DNA from 3 places in the Variovorax sp. 10N412 genome. Region 3 is predicted to be linked to each of the others. Evidence: riboswitches for the same ligand, from Rfam matches in the RefSeq annotation. Region 3 holds a riboswitch; each other region holds the start of a gene.
What was found. Region 3 has a riboswitch for glycine ahead of gcvT (glycine cleavage system aminomethyltransferase GcvT). Riboswitches for the same ligand answer to the same signal wherever they lie in the genome.
Positions count from the first base shown of each region.

Region 1: it holds a riboswitch for glycine, as region 3 does, so the genes downstream of both, AC1DJH_RS26150 (D-amino acid dehydrogenase) here and gcvT (glycine cleavage system aminomethyltransferase GcvT) in region 3, are expected to answer to the same signal.
Region 2: it holds a riboswitch for glycine, as region 3 does, so the genes downstream of both, AC1DJH_RS05025 (ABC transporter substrate-binding protein) here and gcvT (glycine cleavage system aminomethyltransferase GcvT) in region 3, are expected to answer to the same signal.

Region 1 is NZ_JBFTIO010000015.1:92,921-97,631, reverse strand. It holds gene rfbA (glucose-1-phosphate thymidylyltransferase RfbA) at 1-558, opposite strand, end outside; gene rfbD (dTDP-4-dehydrorhamnose reductase) at 586-1,476, opposite strand; gene rfbB (dTDP-glucose 4,6-dehydratase) at 1,473-2,552, opposite strand; glycine riboswitch at 2,797-2,913, shown strand; gene AC1DJH_RS26150 (D-amino acid dehydrogenase) at 3,006-4,307, shown strand; gene AC1DJH_RS26145 (FIST signal transduction protein) at 4,317-4,711, opposite strand, start outside.
Region 2 is NZ_JBFTIO010000001.1:1,018,323-1,023,033, forward strand. It holds gene AC1DJH_RS05025 (ABC transporter substrate-binding protein) at 1-1,337, opposite strand, end outside; glycine riboswitch at 1,487-1,610, opposite strand; gene AC1DJH_RS05030 (hypothetical protein) at 1,756-2,553, opposite strand; gene AC1DJH_RS05035 (ABC transporter ATP-binding protein) at 2,661-3,296, shown strand; gene AC1DJH_RS05040 (NADP-dependent isocitrate dehydrogenase) at 3,446-4,711, shown strand, end outside.
Region 3 is NZ_JBFTIO010000005.1:88,941-93,651, reverse strand. It holds gene AC1DJH_RS14505 (AraC family transcriptional regulator) at 1-21, opposite strand, end outside; gene AC1DJH_RS14500 (MFS transporter) at 113-1,303, shown strand; gene AC1DJH_RS14495 (YybH family protein) at 1,479-1,934, shown strand; gene AC1DJH_RS14490 (hypothetical protein) at 2,035-2,577, shown strand; glycine riboswitch at 2,611-2,701, shown strand; glycine riboswitch at 2,714-2,826, shown strand; gene gcvT (glycine cleavage system aminomethyltransferase GcvT) at 2,872-4,059, shown strand; gene gcvH (glycine cleavage system protein GcvH) at 4,102-4,473, shown strand; gene gcvP (aminomethyl-transferring glycine dehydrogenase) at 4,603-4,711, shown strand, end outside.

The DNA.
Region 1 (4,711 bases), on a different contig from region 3:
CACCTGGTTGTCGTAGAAGTAGAGGCCTGTGACCGCGTAGCTGCTCTTGGGCTTCAAGGGCTTCTCCTCGATGCTGCTGGCCTTGCCCTTGGCGTCGAACGCGACCACGCCGTAGCGCTCCGGGTCCTGCACGTGATAGGCGAACACGGTGGCGCCCGACGGCTTCTTGTCGGCGTCGGCAAGCAGGTTCACGAGATCGTGGCCGTAGAAGATGTTGTCGCCCAGCACCAGTGCGCTCGGCGAGTTGCCCACGAACTTGTCGCCGATGAGAAAGGCCTGCGCCAGGCCGTCCGGGCTCGGCTGCACTGCGTACTGCAGGTTGATGCCCCACTGGCTGCCGTCGCCCAGCAATTGCTGGAAGCGCGGCGTATCTTGCGGCGTGCTGATGATCAGGATGTCGCGCATGCCGCCCAGCATCAGCGTGCTGAGCGGGTAGTAGATCATCGGCTTGTCATACACGGGCAGCAGCTGCTTGCTGAGCGCCAGGGTTGCGGGATGCAGGCGGGTGCCCGAGCCGCCGGCCAGGATGATGCCCTTGCGTTGAGTCGTCGTGGTCATGCTTTTCTTCTCGTGTGAATTCACGCGTCAGAGCGTTTCGCGCAGCATGCGCGCAACGCCGTCCTGCCAGGGGGGCAGGCGCAGGCCGAAGGTGGTCTGCAGCTTGGTGGTGTCCAGGCGCGAGTTGTGCGGGCGCTTCGCCGGGGTCGGGAAGGCGCTGGTCGGCACGGCCTCGACGGCATCGGGGCCGGCCTTGAGCTCGACGCCGGCCTGCTGCGCCAGGCCGAGCACGAAGCGCGCATAGCCGTGCCATGTGGTTTCACCGCCGGCAATCGCGTGATAAAGACCGGCTTTCGTGGGGTCCTGCAGCGTCGCCCGGATGGCGTGCGCAGTAACGTCAGCCAGCAGCTCGGCACCCGTGGGCGCGCCGAACTGGTCGTCGATGACGGTGAGCTTGTCGCGCTCCTTCGCCAGCCGCAGCATGGTCTTGGCGAAGTTGCCGCCGCGCGCCGCATACACCCAGCTCGTGCGAAAGATCAGGTGCCTTGCGCAGTGCTGGGCCACCAGTTGCTCGCCCTCGAGCTTGGTCTGGCCGTACACGCTCAGCGGGCCGGTCGCGTCGTCTTCCTTCCAGGGTGCGCTGCCGCTGCCGTCGAAAACGTAGTCGGTCGAGTAATGCACCATCAGCGCGCCGATCTGCTGCGCCGCCTCGGCCACCACGCCGGGCGAGGTGGCGTTGAGCTTGCGCGCGAACTCGGGCTCGCTCTCGGCCTTGTCGACGGCCGTGTGGGCCGCCGCATTGACGATCACGTCGGGGCGCACCTTGAGCACCGTGTCTGCCAGCTGCTCGGGGCGGCTGAAGTCGGCATGAAAGTCGGTGCTGTCGAAATCGAGCGCCACCAATTCACCCAGCGGCGCCAGGCTGCGCTGCAGTTCCCAACCCACCTGCCCGCCCTTGCCCAGCAGCAGCAACTTCATGCCGCGGCCTTTGCCGGTGCGGCGTCGTACTGTTTTTCAACCCACTCGCGGTAGGCACCGCTTTGCACGTTGCGCACCCATTCGCTGTTCGCGAGGTACCACTCGACGGTCTTGCGAATGCCGGAGTCGAAAGTCTCGGCGGGCTTCCAGCCGAGTTCGCGTTCGAGCTTGCGCGCGTCGATGGCGTAGCGGCGGTCGTGGCCGGGGCGGTCGGTGACGTAGGTGATCTGTTCCTTGTACGGTTGGCCGCCGGCCTTGGGGCTCAGTTCGTCGAGCAGCGCGCACACGGTATTGACGATCTCGATGTTGGGCTTCTCGTTCCAGCCGCCCACGTTGTACGTTTCGCCGAGCTTGCCGGCTTCGAGCACGCGGCGGATGGCGCTGCAGTGGTCCTTCACGTAGAGCCAGTCTCGCACCTGCATGCCGTCGCCGTACACGGGCAGCGGCTTGCCGGCCAGGGCGTTGACGATCATCAGTGGAATGAGCTTCTCGGGAAAGTGGAACGGACCGTAGTTGTTCGAGCAGTTGGTGGTGACCACCGGCAGCCCGTAGGTGTGGTGCCAGGCGCGCACGAGGTGGTCGCTCGCGGCCTTGCTGGCCGAGTACGGGCTGTTGGGTTCGTACTTGTTCTCTTCGGTGAAGGCGGGGTCGGTCTTGGAGAGCGAGCCGTAGACCTCGTCGGTGGACACGTGCAGGAAGCGGAAGGCACTTTTCTGGTCGGCAGGCAGCGCGCTCCAGAAGCCGCGCACGGATTCGAGCAGGCGGAAGGTGCCGAGCACGTTGGTCTGCACGAAGTCTTCGGGGCCGTGAATGGAGCGGTCCACGTGCGATTCGGCGGCGAAGTTGACCACGGCGCGCGGCTTGTGCTCGGCCAGCAGGCGGTCGAGCAGCGCGCTGTCGCCGATGTCGCCCTGCACGAAGATGTGGTTCGGGTTGCCCTTGAGCGACGCGAGGGTCTCGAGGTTGCCCGCGTAGGTCAGCTTGTCGAGGTTCACGACCGGCTCGTCGCTGTTCGCGATCCAGTCGAGTACGAAATTGGCGCCAATGAAGCCAGCGCCGCCGGTAACCAAGATCATGGGGTCCCCTGTGTTTGAAGCAATTGCCCTGCGGCAAATCAACTGGCGATTATCCCATTGGGCCGACAGGCCGAAACACAAGGCGTTACCGTTCACTTCAGGCCGTGTTTACAATCGGCCACACTGCAGGAGAGCGGGCCACCCCGGTGGCCCTACCGAAGGCGCAAACTCCCATGAACGCTCAGGTCGGCCCGACGAGGTCTTCGAAGAAGATTTCGGCAAGGGGTCAGTACTGCATCAACTGACAACGCCGTCTGGAGAGCCATCGCACCACGCCCAGTGGCAACGATGCACCGAAGGAGCAAACCCGCTGCGGGCGCAGGGGGTGAATCTCTCAGGTACCGAGGACAGGGGGAGCGGCAACTTGGACCACGGCCGTCCGGTTGCCTGCTATTGATTCAATAGCACACCACGCCCGTCGTTCAAGCGCTTCAACCTTAAAAGGTATTTGAAATGCGCGTGATCGTTCTTGGCGCCGGCCTGCTCGGCGTGACTTCGGCCTACTACCTCCAGCAACTCGGCCACGAAGTGACCGTGATCGACCGGCAGGCCACCCCGGCCGCCGAAACCAGCTTTGCCAACGGCGGGCAGATTTCCGTCAGCCATGCCGAACCCTGGGCCAACCCCGGCGCGCCGCTCAAGGTGCTGCAATGGCTGGGCAAGGAAGACGCCCCGCTGCTGTTTCGCATCCGCGCCGACATGCGCCAATGGCTCTGGGGCCTGCAGTTTCTGCGTGAATGCACGCCCGCGCGCACCCGTCACAACATCGCGCAGATCGTGCACCTGGGCACCTACAGCCGCGACACCTTGCAACAGTTGCGCCGCGACACGCGCATCGACTACGACCAGCGCACGCAGGGCATCCTGCACTTCTACACGACGCAGAAGGAGTTCGACGGCGCCCTCGCCCCCGCCGAGCAGATGCGTGCGCTGGGCTGCGAGCGCCAGGTCATCTCGGCCGACGAGGCGGTGAAGATCGAGCCCGCCCTCGCGCACATCCGGCCCAAGCTGGCGGGCGCCACCTTCACGGCCGAAGACGAATCGGGCGACGCCAACCGCTTCGCACGCGAGCTCTCCAAGCTGGCGGCCGCGGCCGGCGTGAAGTTCCTCATGAGCCACACCGTCACCGCGCTGCGCGAAGCCGGCGGCCAGATCGACCACGTCGAGGTGACCGACCACGAGGGCCGCTTCCAGCGCATCCGCGGCGACTCCTTCGTCATGGCGATGGGCTCGCTGAGCCCGCTGCTGGCCGCGCCGCTGGGCATCCGGCTGCCGATCTACCCGGCCAAGGGCTACTCGGTGACGCTGCCCGTGAAGGACGCTTCCAAGGCCCACCAGGTCTCGCTGACCGACGACGAGTTCAAGCTGGTGTTCTCGCGCTATACGTCGGCGTCCGGAGACCGGCTGCGCATTGCCGGCACGGCCGAGCTCAATGGCTACGACCGCGACCTGAACCCGGTGCGCTGCGAAGCCATCGTGCGCCGCGTCGAAGAACTGTTCCCCGGCGCCGGCGACACCACGCAGGCGCAGTTCTGGACCGGCCTGCGCCCCGCCACGCCGAGCAACGTGCCGCTGATCGGCAAGACAAAGCTGCCGAACCTGTTCCTCAACACCGGTCACGGCACGCTCGGCTGGACGCACGCCTGCGGCTCGGGCAAGTCGATCGCGCGCATCGTGAGCGGGCTGGCGCCCGAGGTCGATTTCGCGTTCACCGGCATGCCAGCGCCCAGGCTGCGCGTGCTGCAGCCGGCGTGATCGCCAAGGTCAGTCGTTGCTGGTGAACACCGTCAATACGCCGGTGTAGCCATACAGATGGTGGCGGGCAATTTCGCCCGCCGCAAAGAACCCGACCAGCGGCACGTCGCCCAGCGCATGGCGCACGATCTGCAGCTCGGCGCCGGGCGCGCCGAAGTGCGGCCCACCGCGTCCGGAGCAACTCACGTACACCGCCCCGGCAATGCGCCGCGCCGGGTGCGGCGCGGCCTCGGCCTCGCCTGCGGCCACGGCGCGCGCGGTGGCCAGCGTCTGCTCCTCGGGTTCCAGCTCTTCGCGGATCTCGGCGCAGATGCGCATCAGGTCCGCCCGCGCGGCCTGCGCGTTGCGGCGGCAGAAGGTCAGGCGCATGCCGGCCTCGGCCGTGTCGGCAATGGCGATGCCGC
Region 2 (4,711 bases), on a different contig from region 3:
TCGCCGTTGCCGGTGAGCGGTGCGAAGAACATCGGGTTCATGTTGTCGGCAATGCCCCAGCCGGTGATGAACAGGTTCCAGCCGCCCTTGTCGACCGGGTCTTTCTTGGCGCGGCGCGTGACCAGCGTGGGCCAGTCCATCGACTGCATGTCGACGTTGAAGCCGGCCTGCTTGAGCAGCTGCGCCATCACCGGCGGAAACTTGTTCAGCACCGCAAAGTCGGCCGGGTACATGAGCACGACGGGCTTGCCGTCGTAGCCGGCTTCCTTGAGCAGCGCCTTCGCCTTTTCGAACTGCGGCTTGCCGGTGAAGTAGCCGGTCTTGTCGGAGGCATAGGCCGAGCCGCACGGGTAGATGGAGGCGCAGCTGTTGTAGAGCTCCTTGTGCACCAGTTGCGCGCGCATCAGCGCTTCCTGGTTGATGGCCATGAACGCGGCCTGCGCGATCTTGGGGTTGTCGAAGGGCGGAATGAAGTGGTTCAGGTGCAGCGCGAACGAGCCCTTGGCCACCGGGCTGTCGAGCGTGATGGCCGGGTTGTTCTTCAGCGCGGTGTACTGCTCGGAGGGCACCCACTCGATCATGTCGACCTCGCCGTTGGCCAGTGCGTTGGCCTGCGTCTGCGCGTCCTTCAGGATGATCCATTCCATGCGGTCGACGTACACGTTCTTGCCGCCCGCAGTGCCCGAGGGCGCCTCGGTGCGCGGCACGTACCTGGTGTTCTTCAGGTAGACGATCTTCTCGCCGGGGCGGTACTCGTCCTTCTTGAAGATGTAGGGGCCGGAGCCGGTGGCGTCGTCGATCTGCTTGTCGGCGGGCGTGGCCGCCACGCGCGCGGGCATGATGAACGGCGGGTTCGACGACGGCTTGCTCAGCGCGTCGAGCACCATGCCGAAGGTGTCCTTGAACACCAGCCTGAAGGTGTTGGCGTCCACGGCCTCGGCCTTGTCGAGCGCGGTGAACATCTTCTGGCCCAGCCCGTCGCGCTGGCCCCAGCGCTTGAGCGACGCAATGACGTCTTCCGAGGTGACGGGCTTGCCGTCATGGAAGGCCAGGCTCTTGCGCAGCGTGAAGGTCCAGGTCTTGCCGTCGGGACTGGTCGTGTACTTGTCGACCATCTGCGGATGCACCTTGCCTTGTTCGTCCACGCCGAAGAGCGTGTCGTACACCATGTAGCCGTGGTTGCGCGTGATGAAGGCGGTGGTCCAGATCGGGTCGAGGATCTTCAGGTCGGACTGCGGCACCAGGCGCAGCACCTTGCCAGCGTCCTGTGCGAAGGCGGTGGCCGCCGCTGCGGCCAGCAGCGCGCCCACGAACATGGCTTTCAGTTGTCGTTTCATCAGCATGGGTCAGTTCTCCGGTTGAAAAAGAGGGACGCGAGCACGTGCAACGCCAGGAAAGACATTCGTCGTGCGGCGTTGCGGGAAACAGGTCATGAAAGAAAGCGGCTCCGGAAGCGAACAAGGGCACCCCCGCGCTCTGTGCGCGGCGTGCCCCTGCTGTCCTTTTGCCTGAGAGATTCACCCTGCGCGCACATCGCACAGGGCTTGCCCCTTCGGCGGCTGCCCTCGGCCCCTGCAAGGGGTCGGTCAGCGCTCTCCAGCGTTAGAAAAAATCCAGTCTTGGGACCTGAGCGTTCTGGGCCATCGCCTTCGGTAATGCACTAACTCGAAGCATCGAGCCGGCATTTCTCCTGGATGAACTTCTCAAAGCAGATTGCGTGCCAAAACGCAGCAATGCGCGAGAAGTCTTCGGTGCCTACTGCGGTCCGCCGCAGAAGTCCGCACGCTCGGTGGTCTTGGCGGTGAAGCGGATGCGCGTGGTGGTGGCGGCGCGCTGCGGCTCGTTCTGCGGCCACTCGCTCTGCAGCCACGTGTACTGCCAGTCGTAGGGCGCGCCGGGTCTGGCGGCCTCGCCGTACACGATGCGCAGGCTGCCTTTGCTTTCGTCATGGCAGTGCTTCGAGGTCTTGTAGTCCTTCTCGCTGAAGCAGGCGCGGATCATCTTGAAGCACGAGAAGGGAATGCCTTCGTGCAAGGCCTTGCCGCCTTCGAGCGGCACGAAGTCGGCAGTGTCGAACGAGGCGCCGCCGCCCGAGTACATCTCCGACACGGTCTGCAGCACGGCCACGGCCCACTTGCTTTCGGCCAGCGGGTAGAGCGCGGGCGCGAGCGACAGGCGCATGTCGCGCTTGTCGCCGGTGTCGCTCGCGGTGCCGGTGTCTTCTTTCTTGAGGGACTGCGCATAGCCCGAGAAATCGTGCAGCCGGTCGAGCTGCCAGCCCTTCGCGTCGGTGGTGCGCTTCACGCGCGCCATGGCCAGCGGCTCGGCCGAGAGCACCACGTAGTCGGCAGGCGTGGCGCCGCGCGGGCGGTACAGGCCGAGCTGCTGCACGTCGCAGGGCTGCGGCAGCAAGGCGCACAGGCGGGTGCGCCATTGCAGGTCGAGCGCCTCGGGTTTCTTCACCGCGTCGAACACCTGGGCCGGCGGCGCGGCGAACACGGGCACAGTGAACAGCGACGCGAGGAGACCGGCGGTGAGCAGCAGCTTTTTCATGGAGCCGAATGGTAGCCATGCCTCGGCGTTCGCGTGCGGCTGCTTGATTGATAGAGTCGGCCTCGACCATGAACCCTTCGTCCCCTTCACCCTCCTCCTTGCCCTCCTTGCCCTCCTTGCCCCCCATCCTCGGGATCGACGCGCTCGGCTTCGCCTACCCCGGCCAGCCGCCGATCGCCTCGAACTGGACCGCCGCCATCGGCCCCGGCGTCACGCTGCTGCACGGCGACACCGGCAGCGGCAAGTCGGCCCTGCTCCAGGTGATGGCGGGCGCGCTGCCCGCCACCGGCCGCCTCACCGTGGCGAGCGCCAGCCTGGACACCGCGCCCGAGGCCTACCGGCGCCAGGTGTTCTTCGTGGACCCCTCCACCGACCGCTTCGACCAGGCCACCGTGCACGAATGCACCGCCGCGCTGCGCCAGGGCGACGCGGGCTTCGACGATGCGCGATGGCAGGCGCTGGTGGAAGGTTTTTCCCTGACCCCGCACCTGGCGAAGTCGATGTTCATGCTGTCCACCGGCTCCAAGCGCAAGGTGTGGCTGGCCGCCGCGCTGGCCTCGAGCCGCCCGCTGGTGCTGCTCGACGAGCCGACGGCCGCGCTCGATGCGGGGTCGGTGCGCTGCCTGTGGCGTTCGCTGGGCGAACTGGTGCAGACGGCGCCGCACAGGGCCTTCCTGGTCGCCAGCGCCGAGCGCATCGACACCGTGCCGCTGGTGGCCACCATCACCCTGCCGCTGCCCTGAAACCCCATTGACAGAGCCCCCCATGGGGGTGTTAGGCCCCTTGGCGGACCGAACCGGCCGCCGACGGGTGACAATCGGCGATTCCGGCGGTGCGATTCCGCCAGAAGTTCCAGCCAACCCGACAACTCAAGTTTTACGGAAGCCAGCGCATGAGCTCGAAGCAACCCACCATCGTCTACACCCTCACCGACGAGGCGCCCCTGCTGGCGACCTACGCGTTTCTGCCCATCATCCGCGCCTTCACCCAACCGGCCGGCATCAACGTCACCACGAGCGATATCTCCGTGGCCGCCCGCATCCTGGGCGAGTTCCCCGAATTCCTGAGCGACGCGCAGAAGGTGCCTGACAACCTCTCCGAACTCGGCAAGCTCACGCTCCAGGCCAACGCCAACATCATCAAGCTGCCCAACATCAGCGCTTCGGTGTCCCAGCTCAAGGCGGCGATCAAGGAACTGCAGGACAAGGGCTACAAGATCCCCGACTACCCCGAGAACCCGACCTCGGACGAGGACAAGGACATCCGCGCGCGCTACAACAAGTGCACCGGCAGCGCGGTGAACCCGGTGCTGCGCGAGGGCAACTCCGACCGCCGCGCACCCAAGGCGGTGAAGGAATACGCCCGCAAGAACCCGCACAGCATGGCCGAGTGGAGCCAGGCCTCGCGCTCGCACGTCTCGCACATGCACGGCGGCGACTTCTATCACGGCGAAAAGTCCATGACCCTGGACCGCGCGCGCAACGTCAAGATGGAGCTGATCACCAAGAGCGGCAAGACCGTCGTGCTCAAGTCCAAGGTGGCACTGCTGGACCGCGAAGTCATCGACTCCATGTTCATGAGCAAGAAGGCGCTGCTGGCCTTCTATGAAAAGGAGATCGAGGACGCGCACAAGACCGGCGTCATGTTCTCGCTGCACGTGAAGGCCACCATGATGAAGGTCTCGCACCCCATCGTGTTCGGCCACTGCGTGAAGATCTTCTACAAGGAAGCCTTCGAGAAGCACGGCAAGCTGTTCGACGAGCTGGGCATCAACGTCAACAACGGCATGGTCGATCTGTACACCAAGATCGCCACGCTGCCCCAGAGCACCCAGGACGAGATCAAGCGCGACCTGCACGCCTGCCATGAAGGCCGCCCCGAACTGGCCATGGTCGACTCGGCCAAGGGCATCACCAACTTCCATTCGCCCAACGACGTCATCGTGGACGCCTCCATGCCCGCCATGATCCGCAACGGCGGCAAGATGTGGGGCGCCGACGGCCGCCTGAAGGACGTCAAGGCCGTGATGCCCGAATCGACCTTCGCCCGCATCTACCAGGAGATCATCAACTTCTGCAAGTGGCACGGCGCCTTCGACCCCAAGACCATGGGCACGGTGCCCAACGTGGGCCTCATGGCGCAGAAGGCCGAGGAGTAC
Region 3 (4,711 bases):
CCTCAGGTCCAGTTTGTCCATTTCTCGACGATAGATGCTGATTCGTAGCGAGAACATCTTCGCGCGGCTTTTTACGATGGCTTTTATCAATGGACATCCAGAAAGCGATCGAATGAACAAGCGCCGCCTCGGCCTGCTCACCGGCACCCATGCCGTCAATGACCTCTACCAGGGCCTGGTGCCGGCCCTGCTGCCTTTCATGGTGCTGGAGCGCGGCTACAGCTACACGGCCGTGAGCGGGCTGATGCTCGCGGCGACCGGCCTGTCGAGCGTGGTGCAGCCGCTGTTCGGCCTGTACGCCGACCGCCACCCGCGCAGTTGGCTGGTGCCCACGGGCTTCCTGGTGGCCGCGCTCGGCGTGGTGCTGGCGGGCATCAGCCAGAGCTACCTGCTGACCTGGATCGCCATCGCGCTGTGCGGGCTGGGCATTGCGGCCTACCACCCGCCGGCCACGGTGGCGGCACGTGCGGCCGGCGGGGCCTCGCAGAAAGCGATGAGCGTGTTCTCCGTCGGCGGCACCATCGGCGCCTCCTTTGCGCCGGTGCTCGCGGCCACGGTGGTCGGTGGTGGAGGCCTGTCGCGCAGCTACCTGCTGGGGGTGCCGGCGCTGGCGATGGGCGTGGTGTGGCTGCTGGCGAATGCGGGGCGCGGCGCTGCGTCCGCCGCCACGGCGGCCGCCGCCCGCAAGGCCGCCGGCGAGGTGCTCAAGCCCCACAACGACTGGCGCGCCTTCGGGCTGCTGGTGGCGACCATCGTGGGCTGGTCGATCCCGTACGTCACGGTGCTGTCGATGCTGTCGCTGCGCATCACGCGCGACCTGCACGGCACGGCCTTCCAGGGCGCGGCGGCGCTCACCGGCTTCACCGCCGCCGGCGCGGTGGGCGTGCTGCTCGGCGGCTGGCTCGGCGACCGCATCGGGCGCATGGGCACCATCCGCAGCGGCTACCTGCTCGCCCTGCCGTCGCTCGCCGGCCTGGTGCTCGCAACGACCCCCGGCTGGGCGCTGGCCTGCACCGCGCTGCTCGGCATGAGCATGTTCCTGCCCTTCGCCGCGCAGGTGACGCTGGCGCAGGACTACCTGCCGCGCAACCCGGCCACGGCCAGCGGCATCACGCTGGGGCTGGCGCTGTCGGTGGGCGGCCTGGTGTCGCCGCTTTTCGGGATGCTGTCGGACGCGCGCGGCCTGGGCGTGACGTTCACCGCGGTGCTGTGCGTGCTGGGCGCGGCGACGGTGCTGGCGCTGCGGTTGCGCAACAGGGCGATGCCGGCGGTGCCGGCGGGGGCGCAGCGCGCTGCGACCTGAGCGCCACCGTCGCCCATGGCCGTCGAATGTCGCATTGCGCGCCTTATGCTCGATTCAGCGAGCATCGAGCGGCAGCCCGACCTGGCGGGGTGATCCAGCAGCGGGAGGTGTCGTTCGAGCGCTACCGTTTCGGCCGATGATCGGGACCGACAAACGACAAGGAGGAGACTTCGCCATGCACCGATCACTGAGTTGCCTCCTCGGCGGCACGCTGCTGGCCATGGCCGCCTTCGGCGCCACGCCGGCGGCGACAGGGCCGCAGCCCGCACCGACCCCGGCGAACCCGGCCGCTGCCATCGCCGAGATCGAGACCGCCGTGCGCAACTGGGCCGCAGCCTGGTCCGCGCGCGACGTGGCGCGCTACCTGGCCACCTATGCGCCCGACTTCACGCCGCCCCGCGGCCAGGACCGCAAGGCCTGGGAAGCCGACCGCCGCACGCGCATCGCCGACAAGGCCACCATCCGCGTGGACATCGACAACCTCGTCATCAGCGTCACCGGGCAAGCCGCCAGCGCAAGCTTTCAGCAGACCTACACCGCCGACAAGCTGCGCGAAAAAAGCCGCAAGACGCTGGAACTGCAACGCGTGGGCAACCAGTGGCTCATCCGCAAGGAAATCGCGGGCGGATGACGCCGCCAAAGACCGTTGCCCGTGCAAACCAAACGGTTCATGAAGATGTCACCGCTTGCAACGATGCTGCAGCCCTCGACTCCCGAAAGCTGTGGCTGCCATGTTCCCCACCAAGACCGACAAGGCCCGCGATGAACTCCAGGGCGGCCAGCGCACGCTCAGCCAGCGGGAGCGCGCGCTGTTGCTCATGGCCGACGGCCGCCGCTCGCTGACCGACTTCAGCCCGCTGTTCAGCACCCGCGACGAGGCCGAGCAGGCGCTCCAGGCGCTGGTGCAGCGGGGCTACCTGCAAGACCCGCAGGCCGCCGCGGCTGCGGCTGCGCAGGCGGCACAGGCCTTGACCGTGCCCGCCGCCGACACGATCCAGGTCAGCACCTCGGCCGACAGCTTCGACGGCAAGCGCTCGCTGGCCACCACGCGCATGTTCCTGTTCGACATCTGCGAGCGCATGTTCGTGCGCCGCGACCCCAAGTTCGCGCTGCAGATGCGCGACGCCCTGCGCGAGGCGCGCGACCGCGAGGCCATGATGACCATCGCCGCGCTGATGCTCAGCGAAATCGAGAAAGCCGCGGGCCCGGAGCGCGCCGAATCGCTGCGCGAACGCATCGACCGGCTGCTGCCGCCGGCTGAAATCGTTCACTGAAGCGAAAGCCCTGCGCACCGCGATCCACTACACTCGCCCGGGTCAGGAGAGAGCCCCGCGCGACGGGGCCGCCGAAGGCGCAGGGGTTTCCCGAACGCTCAGGCAAAAGGACTGACAAGGCGCCGGTACACACCGGCGTTTCCTTGCTGGAGAGAGGCCGCCGTACCGGAAACGATGCAGCGGCCCACCGAAGGAGCAAACTCCGATCGTGGGGCGAATCTCTCAGGTAAAGCGGACAGCAGGGGTGGCCCATGGCTTGCGTCATGGATTTCGTCTGCCCCTTTGGAGTGCCCCATGGCCTCTTCCGCTGCCTCCGCTGCTTCCGCCCCCGACACTGCGCTTCTCAAGACGCCGCTGTACGACCTCCACGTGGAGCTCGGCGCCCGCATGGTGCCCTTTGCCGGCTACTCGATGCCGGTGCAGTACCCCGCCGGCCTGATGGCCGAACACAGGCACACACGCGACGCGGCCGGCCTGTTCGACATTTCCCACATGGGCCAGCTGCGCCTGGTCGGCCCCGACGCCGCAGCGGCTTTCGAGACCCTGATGCCCGTCGACGTGATCGACCTGCCCGCCGGCAAGCAGCGCTACGGCCTGCTGCTGAACGACGAGGGCGGCATCCTGGACGACCTGATGTTCTTCAACGAAGGCAACGGCTCGCTCTTCGTGATCGTCAACGGCGCCTGCAAGGTGGCCGACATCGCGCACATCCAGCGGAAGATCGGCGCGCGCTGCGAGGTGCAGCCCCTGCCCGACCACGCCCTGCTCGCGCTGCAGGGCCCGCAGGCAGCGGCCACGCTGGCGCGGCTGTCGCCCGGCATCGAGCGCTTCGTGTTCATGACCGGCGGCGCGGTGCAGATCGGCGGCATTCCGGCCTTCGTCACCCGCAGCGGCTACACCGGCGAAGACGGTTTCGAGATCTCGGCGGCGGCCAAGGACGCCGAGGCGCTGGCCCGGCTGCTGCTGGCCCAGCCCGAGGTCAAGCCCGTCGGCCTCGGCGCGCGCAATTCGCTGCGGCTCGAAGCCGGCCTGTGCCTGTACGGCAACGACATCGACACCACGACCACGCCGGTCGAAGCCTCGCTCAACTGGGCTATGCAGAAGGTGCGCCGCGCCGGGGGCGCGCGCGAAGGCGGCTTTCCGGGCGCCACGAAGATCCTGGCCCAGCTCGCCGCGGCCACCCCGGGAGCCGCTGGCCACACCGACCACGACACGCTCAAGCGCAAGCGCGTCGGCCTCGTGGCGCTCGAACGCATTCCGGTGCGCGACGGCACGGTGCTGCAGTCCTTCGAGGGCCACGACATCGGCGTCGTCACCAGCGGCCTGCTCGGCCCCACGGCCGACCGCTGCGTGGCCATGGGCTACGTGGCCACCGCTTTCGCGGAGCCGGGCACGCGCCTGCAGGCCATCGTGCGCGGCAAGCCGGTGCCCATGGAAGTCTCGACCCTGCCTTTCGTGCCGACGCGTTATTTCCGCGGCTAGGCTCTGCACCCCCGAATCATTTTTTCCACGAGGAGTTTTTCCATGAGCATCAAGTACACCAAGGACCACGAATGGGTGTCGGCCGAAGGCGGCGCAGCCACCGTCGGCATCACCGTACACGCGCAGGACGCGCTGGGCGACGTGGTGTTCGTCGACCTGCCTGAAGTCGGCAAGACCTTTGCTCAGGGCGAAGTCGCCGGCGTCGTCGAATCGGTCAAGGCCGCGGCCGACGTGTTCATGCCCGTGTCGGGCGAGATCGTCGAAGTGAACGAAGCGCTGCGCGCCGACCCCTCGCTGGCCAACAGCGACCCGCTGGCCAGCGGCTGGTTCTTCAAGGTCAAGCTGAGCGAACCCTCACAACTCGACGCCCTGCTGGACGCCGCCAGCTACGACAAATTCGCGGCCGAATCCTAGAAATGTTCGCCCCTCGGCTTGCCACTTCGTGTGCTTCGCCAGCCCCCATGGGGAAGGCGCGGCCCGCCTTGGGGCGGCCCGGCGGCGACCGCTGAGTCTTTCTTCTTTTTTTAGCCGATCCATCACGCCATGCCGATTCCCGCCCTTCCCTCTTTGCAAGAACTAGAGAACGCCGAAGAATTTCTCGCCCGCCACATCGGCATCGATGCGGCGGACGAGGCGCGCATGTTGCCGGTGA